2 regions of the Streptomyces sp. NPDC055287 genome follow, and region 1 is predicted to be linked to the other one. Evidence: riboswitches for the same ligand, from Rfam matches in the RefSeq annotation. Region 1 holds a riboswitch; the other holds the start of a gene.
The links. A riboswitch is a leader RNA that binds a small molecule or an ion and turns the genes downstream of it on or off. The one in region 1 is predicted to bind glycine.
Positions count from the first base shown of each region.

Region 1 (3,936 bases):
TGGCGTTGCGGTTGACGGTGATGCCGAGACCGTGGAGGCGGTCCTCGGCCTGCTGGCCGTCGAGCTCGGAGTTCCGCAGGTCGACGAGGACCAGGTGGACGTCCGTGCCGCCGGTGAGGACGGACACGCCGTGCTCGGTGACGTCGGGCTGCACCAGGCGCTCGGCCAGGATGCGGGCGCCGTCCAGGGTGCGCTGCTGGCGCTCCTTGAACTCCTCGCTCGCGGCGACCTTGAAGGAGACGGCCTTCGCGGCGATGACGTGCTCCAGCGGGCCGCCCTGCTGTCCGGGGAAGACCGCCGAGTTGATCTTCTTGGCGAGGTCGGCGGTGGAGAGGATGACTCCGCCGCGCGGGCCGCCGAGGGTCTTGTGCGTGGTCGTGGTGACGACGTGCGCGTGCGGCACCGGGTTGGGGTGCAGGCCCGCGGCGACCAGACCGGCGAAGTGCGCCATGTCGACCATGAGGTACGCGCCGACCTCGTCCGCGACGCGGCGGAAGGCGGCGAAGTCGAGCTGACGCGGGTACGCGGACCAGCCGGCCACGATCAGCTTGGGCTTCGACTCCTTGGCGAGGCGCTCGACCTCGGCCATGTCGACCTCACCGGTGGCGTCGTCCACGTGGTACGCGACCACGTTGTAGAGCTTGCCGGAGAAGTTGATCTTCATGCCGTGGGTCAGGTGCCCGCCGTGCGCCAGGTTCAGACCCATGATCGTGTCGCCGGGCTTCAGCAGCGCGAACATCGCGGCGGCGTTGGCCTGGGCGCCCGAGTGGGGCTGGACGTTCGCGTGCTCGGCGCCGAAGAGGGCCTTGATGCGGTCGATGGCGATCTGCTCGACCACGTCGACGTGCTCGCAGCCGCCGTAGTAACGGCGGCCGGGGTAACCCTCGGCGTACTTGTTGGTGAGGACGGAGCCCTGGGCCTCCATGACCGCGACCGGAGCGAAGTTCTCCGAGGCGATCATTTCGAGGGTGGACTGCTGGCGGAGCAGCTCGGCGTCGACGGCGGCGGCGACGTCCGGGTCGAGCTCATGCAGGGGAGTGTTGAGAAGCGTCATCACGGTCCCGTTCGAGGTCTTAGTTGCCGGAGGAGAGGGCGTCGTACTCATCGGCGGAGAGCAGGTCGGCCGGCTCCTCCGCGACGCGCACCTTGAAGAGCCAGCCGCCCTCGAACGGGGCGGAGTTCACCAGCGACGGGTCGTCGACGACGTCCTGGTTGGACTCGACGATCTCGCCGGTCACCGGGGAGTACAGGTCGCTGACCGACTTGGTCGACTCCAGCTCGCCGCAGGTCTCGCCCGCGGTCACCGTGTCGCCGACGGAGGGGAGGTCGGCGTAGACGACGTCACCGAGCGCGTTGGCCGCGAACTCCGTGATGCCGACCGTCGCGACGCCGTCCTCGACGGTCGACAGCCACTCGTGCTCCTTGCTGTAACGCAGCTGCTGGGGGTTGCTCATGACCTGAATTCTCCTGTACGCGGGGGAGTGCTGATGAACGGGGAGGTTGTGCGGGGGGTCACTTCTGGCGCTTGTAGAACGGCAGCGCGACGACCTCGTACGGCTCATGCGTACCGCGAATGTCGACGCCCACACCGGAGGCGCCGGGCGCAGCGTGCGCGGCGTCGACGTACGCCATGGCGATCGGCTTGCCCAGCGTCGGAGACGGGGCGCCGGAGGTGACCTCGCCGACGACCTTGCCGTCGGCGACCACGGAGAAACCGGCACGCGGGACGCGGCGGCCCTCGGCGATCAGGCCGACCAGCTTGCGCGGAGGCGCGGTCTCGGCGCGCTCGGCGGCGGCCTCGAGGGCGGCGCGGCCGACGAAGTCGCCCTCCTTCTCGAACTTCACGACCCGGCCCAGACCCGCGTCGAAGGGGGTCAGCGCGGTGGTCAGCTCGTGCCCGTACAGCGGCATGCCCGCTTCGAGGCGCAGGGTGTCGCGGCAGGAGAGGCCGGCCGGTACGAGCCCGGCGTCCTTGCCCGCCTCGGTCAGCGCCTGCCACAGCTTCTCGGCGTCGGCGGGGGCGACGAAGAGCTCGAAGCCGTCCTCGCCGGTGTAGCCGGTACGGGCGATGAGCGCGGGGACACCGGCGACGGTGCCGGGCAGGCCCGCGTAGTACTTCAGCCCGTCGAGGTCGGCGTCGGTGACGGACTTCAGGATGCCTGGGGACTCGGGGCCCTGGACGGCGATCAGGGCGTACGCGTCACGGTCGTCCCGTACGACGGCGTCGAAACCGGCGGCGCGCTCGGTGATGGCGTCGAGGACGATCTGGGCGTTGCCCGCGTTGGCGACGACCATGTACTCGTTCTCGGCCAGGCGGTAGACGATCAGGTCGTCGACGATCCCGCCGTCCTCCTGGCAGATCATCGTGTAGCGGGCGCGGCCGAGGCCGACCGTGCCGATGTTGCCGACGAGGGCGTAGTCGAGGGCGTTCACGGCCTGCGGGCCGGTGACCGTGATCTCGCCCATGTGGGAGAGGTCGAAGAGGCCGGCACGGGTGCGTACGGCGTTGTGCTCGTCGCGCTCGCTGGCGTACCGGAGCGGCATGTCCCAGCCCGCGAAGTCGGTCATGGTCGCGCCCAGCGAACGATGCAGCGCGTCGAGGGCGGTGTGACGGGGGACATTGCTCATGTGTGGGGCTCCCAGGGCATGACAGGCGAGGACAATCCTCCCCATCTGTCATCGGAACCTGAGAGGTTCACCGAGAGAGTCCCGGCTTGCACCTTGGGTGGAGCCGCGACGAAGCGGCCCGCTTTTCAGATCTGCCTCGCCCGCGCGGTACGGGGCCTGAGAGATTCAAGGGAGGAACTTGCTCCTTCGGCGTCCTCGGCACACAGTGCTTCGGACTCTCCCGCGCGGATTCAAGCGGCCGGTATGCAGTTGGCGCGCACATCATTGCACGGAAATGGACTTGTGACGCATTACCTTTTCTTTACACTTCTTGGGCAAGGGTGGGGGGAAGGGTGGGGGACACCCGACAGGGGGAAGACGATGACGTTCCAGCAGCCAGGCGTGTACGCGACGACCGCGGGCACCACACACCGTGCGGTGCCCGCTCAGCAGGGCGTGGCCGTGCCCGTGCCGGTGCCCGTCAGGTCGGCCGCCCGCCGGCCGGAGCCGACCGTGCGCGATCTGCGCGAGCGCGAGGGGCGCAGCCCGCGGGCACTGGGCTTCGACGCCGGTGACACGGTGGTCGTGTCCGGCCTCCCCGGCAGCGGAAAGAGCACCCTGATCCGGCGTACGGCGAGCGCGGCGGCGCACCGCATCGACTCGCAGGACGTGCGCGAGCGCTGGGAGGCGCGGATGCCGCGCCTGCTGCCGTACGCCCTCTACCGGCCGCTGGTCCGCGCGGCGCACTACGCGGGCCTGCGGCGGGCGCTGCGCTCGGGCGACGGCGTCGTGGTGCACGACTGCGGTACGCAGGCCTGGGTGCGGCGCTGGCTGGCGCGGGACGCCCGCCGCCGCGGCGTCGCGCTGCACCTGGTGCTGCTCGACGTCACGGCCGACGTGGCGCGGGCCGGACAGCAGGAGCGGGGCCGCGGCGTCTCGGGTTACGCCTTCGCCCGGCACCGGCGGGCGGTGGGCCGGCTGGTGCGGGACGCGGAGGCCGGCCGGCTGCCGGTCGGCTGCGCGTCGGCGGTGCTGCTGGACCGGGACGCGGCGGGCGCGCTGACGATGATCGACTTCCCGGCCCCGGCGCGCACGTAGCGAGGGCCCACGGGCCTACCCCGCGCCGCTCGGCGGCACTGTCCGGCCCGTCCGGCGTTCGGGGAGCGGGGCCCGGGGCTGAGCCCCGGGGCACCCGTGCCCCGCGTTAAAGTCGTGCCGTGGACTACCCAGACTTTCCCGCACCGGCCCACCCTCACGGCGGCAACGGCTGGCCCGGCAACGAGCTCGAAGAGGTCCTCGGCGCCTCGCTCGGCAACCCCGCCGCCGGCG
Region 1 is NZ_JBSHNE010000002.1:566,972-570,907, forward strand. It holds gene glyA (serine hydroxymethyltransferase) at 1-1,054, opposite strand, end outside; gene gcvH (glycine cleavage system protein GcvH) at 1,074-1,454, opposite strand; gene gcvT (glycine cleavage system aminomethyltransferase GcvT) at 1,513-2,628, opposite strand; glycine riboswitch at 2,664-2,763, opposite strand; glycine riboswitch at 2,764-2,861, opposite strand; gene ACWIHY_RS05860 (AAA family ATPase) at 2,989-3,705, shown strand; gene ACWIHY_RS05865 (enhanced serine sensitivity protein SseB) at 3,825-3,936, shown strand, end outside.

Region 2 (3,936 bases), on a different contig from region 1:
CGGAGACGCTGCGGGGGCCGACCGACGATCCGGCGGTCGTACGGGAGGCCGCGGGTCGGCTGCTCGAAGCGGTAGACACCACGGGCGGTGTGCGCCTGCTGGGCGTAGGCGTCACCGGGCTTGCCGACTTCACTCAGGAAGATCTCTTCGCGCAGGCGGCGGGTGAGCGCGCCGACGCCGAGGCGGAGGCGGGCGAGGAGTCCGGCGGGACGGCGGGCGCGGCACCGGGCGGCGGAGGGGAGCCGGCGGCGCCGGTGCCCGGGCCGCCGGTGGAGCGCCGGTGGCTGGCCGGGCAGGACGTGCGGCACGCCGAGTACGGAGCGGGGTGGGTGCAGGGCAGTGGTGTGGGGAGGGTGACCGTGCGGTTCGAGGAGCCGACATCGCCGCCGGGGCGGGTGAGGACCTTCAGGGTGGACGATCCGGATCTGGCGCCGTCGGACCCGCTCCCGCTGGTGCGGGCGTCCGCGGATCAGGCCGGGTCGTCGCCGGCCAGCCGCCCGAAGTCCCGGTCGGGGGCGGGGGAGGAGATGTCGAGCCCGTAGTGGTGGTAGAGCTGTAGTTCCTGCTCGGGGGAGAGGTGGCGGCCCACACCGAAGTCGGGGGCGTCCCGGATCAGGGCGCGGTCGTAGGGCACCCGCAGGGAGTCGTCGACGAACTTGCTGGGCTCCAGGGGCACGAAGGCGTCCCGGCTGAAGAGGCCGGTGCGTACCGCGGCCCATTCGGGCACACCGGTGGCGTCGTCGAGGTAGACCTCGTCCACCGTTCCGATCTTGGTGCCGTTGCGGTCGTACGCCTTGCGGCCGATCAGGCTGCGCGGATCGATGTCGGTCTGCACGGTCCCTCCAACTGATCGCAGCTGCTCCGTAGACCCTACGAAAGTGCACAACTGTGGACTCGGCCACTCGAGGGATCCATGACGGGCCTCGCTGGTAGGCTGGCCAATGGCTGCTGACCCCGTGCGGGAGAGTCTCCGGTGAACGTGCCGGAGGCGCCGAAGGAGCAAATCCTCCCCGGAATCTCTCAGGCCCACGTACCGCACGGACGAGGTCACTCTGGAAAGCAGGGCGGGCGTCGGACGGGAATGTGCTGGAGGACAGCACAGCACCTGTCGCGGACCCCGTCCTCACCGACGGTGAAAGCCGGAACGACTCTCGACGTCAGCGACGTCCGCACGGTCTTCCGGTGAAGCTCTCAGGTTGAGATGACAGAGGGGGAGGCCGTCCGGGTACCCGTGCCGTGGTGCCCCTCGCAGGTCGCGTCAGACCAGGAGGCCTTCCGCAGATGACCGCAAACCGCATTCCGCTCTCACAGCTTGAGCGTGGCATCCCCTTCGAGCAGCGCCACATCGGGCCCGATGCCGAAGCTCAGGCCAAGATGCTTGCCCAGGTCGGGTACGGCTCGCTCGACGAGCTGACCGCGGCCGCGGTGCCGGACGTCATCAAGAGCGCCGAGGCGCTCGGGCTGCCCGACGCGCGCACCGAGGCCGAAGTGCTGGCCGAGCTGCGCACGCTCGCCGACCGCAACCAGGTGCTCGCCCCGATGATCGGGCTCGGGTACTACGGCACCTTCACGCCGCCGGTGATCCTTCGCAACGTCATGGAGAACCCGGCCTGGTACACGGCGTACACGCCCTACCAGCCGGAGATCTCGCAGGGCCGCCTGGAGGCGCTGCTCAACTTCCAGACGATGGTCGCGGACCTGACCGGTCTGCCGACCTCGGGCGCCTCGCTGCTCGACGAGGGCACCGCCGCCGCCGAGGCCATGTCGCTCGCGCGCCGCGTCGGCAAGGTCAAGAACGGCGTCTTCCTCATCGACGCGGACACGCTGCCGCAGACCGTGGCCGTGATCCAGACCCGGGCCGAGCCGACCGGGGTCGAGGTCGTCGTCGCCGACCTGTCCGGCGGCATTCCGGCCGAGGTGGCCGAGCGTGGTGTCTTCGGCGTCCTGCTCCAGTACCCGGGTGCCTCCGGCGCCGTACGCGACATCAAGCCCGTCATCGAGCAGGCGCACGAGCTCGGGGCGATCGTTACGGTCGCCGCCGACCTGCTGGCGCTGACGATGCTGACCTCGCCCGGCGAGCTCGGCGCGGACATCGCGGTGGGCACCACCCAGCGTTTCGGTGTCCCCATGGGCTTCGGCGGCCCGCACGCGGGGTTCATGGCCGTACGCGAGAAGTTCGCGCGCAGCCTCCCGGGGCGGCTCGTCGGCGTCTCCGTCGACGCGGACGGCAACAAGGCGTACCGGCTGGCGCTCCAGACGCGTGAGCAGCACATCCGCCGCGAGAAGGCCACCAGCAACATCTGTACCGCGCAGGTCCTGCTCGCGGTCATGGCCGGTATGTACGCCGTCTACCACGGCCCCGACGGCCTGCGCGGCATCGCGCGCCGCACCCACCGGTACGCGACGCTCCTCGCCGAGGGACTGCGCGCCGGCGGCGTCGAGGTCGTGCACGGTACGTACTTCGACACGCTGACCGCCCGCGTCCCGGGCAGGGCGGCCGACGTCGTCGCCGCGGCCCGTGAGGTCGGCGTCAACCTGTACCTGGCCGACGCCGACCACGTCTCCATCGCCTGCGACGAGACGACGGCGCGCGCACAGATCTCCGCGGTCTGGGCGGCTTTCGGTGTCGACGCCGACATCGAGGCGCTCGACGCGAAGGCGGCCGACGCGCTGCCGGAGGGTCTGCTGCGGACCGACGCGGTCCTCACGCACCCCGTCTTCCACCAGCACCGCTCCGAGACCGCGATGCTGCGCTACCTGCGCAAGCTCGCCGACCGCGACTACGCGCTCGACCGCGGTATGATCCCGCTCGGTTCGTGCACGATGAAGCTGAACGCGACCACCGAGATGGAGCCGGTCACCTGGCCGGAGTTCGGGGCGGTCCACCCCTTCGCGCCCGTCGAGCAGGCGCAGGGTTACCTCACGCTCATCCACGAGCTGGAGGAGCGCCTCGCCGAGGTCACCGGGTACGACGCGGTGTCGATCCAGCCCAACGCCGGTTCGCAGGGCGAGCTCGCGGGTCTGCTGGCGGTCCGGGCGTACCACCGGGCCAACGGCGACGACCAGCGCACGGTGTGCCTGATCCCGTCGTCCGCGCACGGCACGAACGCCGCGAGCGCGGTCATGGCCGGCATGAAGGTCGTCGTCGTCAAGACCCGCGAGGACGGCGAGGTCGACGTCGAGGACCTGCACGCCAAGATCGAGCAGTACCGCGACGAGCTGTCGGTGCTGATGATCACCTACCCGTCCACGCACGGGGTGTTCGAGGAGCACGTCGCCGACATCTGCGCGACGGTGCACGAGGCCGGCGGTCAGGTGTACGTCGACGGCGCCAACCTCAACGCGCTGGTCGGCCTCGCCAAGCCGGGCAAGTTCGGCGGCGACGTCTCGCACCTGAACCTGCACAAGACCTTCTGCATCCCGCACGGCGGCGGCGGCCCCGGCGTCGGCCCGGTCGGCGTACGCGCCCACCTCGCGCCGTACCTGCCGAACCACCCGCTCCAGCCGACCGCCGGTCCCGAGACGGGTGTGGGGCCCATCTCGGCCGCTCCGTGGGGCTCGGCGGGGATTCTGCCGATCTCGTGGGCGTACGTCCGTCTGATGGGCGGCGAGGGGCTCAAGCGGGCGACTCAGGTGGCTGTGCTGGCCGCGAACTACATCGCCAAGCGCCTGGAGCCGCACTACCCCGTGCTCTACACCGGTCCGAACGGGCTGGTGGCGCACGAGGCCATCGTCGACCTGCGGCCGCTGTCGAAGTCGACGGGCGTCAGCGTGGACGACATCGCCAAGCGGCTCATCGACTACGGCTTCCACGCGCCGACCATGTCGTTCCCGGTGGCGGGCACGCTGATGATCGAGCCGACCGAGAGCGAGGACCTGGCGGAGATCGACAGGTTCTGCGACACGATGATCGCCATTCGTGCGGAGATCGAGAAG
Region 2 is NZ_JBSHNE010000007.1:280,645-284,580, reverse strand. It holds gene ACWIHY_RS14805 (DNA polymerase IV) at 1-542, shown strand, start outside; gene ACWIHY_RS14800 (PRC-barrel domain-containing protein) at 470-835, opposite strand; glycine riboswitch at 950-1,046, shown strand; gene gcvP (aminomethyl-transferring glycine dehydrogenase) at 1,282-3,936, shown strand, end outside.
Region 2: it holds a riboswitch for glycine, as region 1 does, so the genes downstream of both, gcvP (aminomethyl-transferring glycine dehydrogenase) here and gcvT (glycine cleavage system aminomethyltransferase GcvT) in region 1, are expected to answer to the same signal.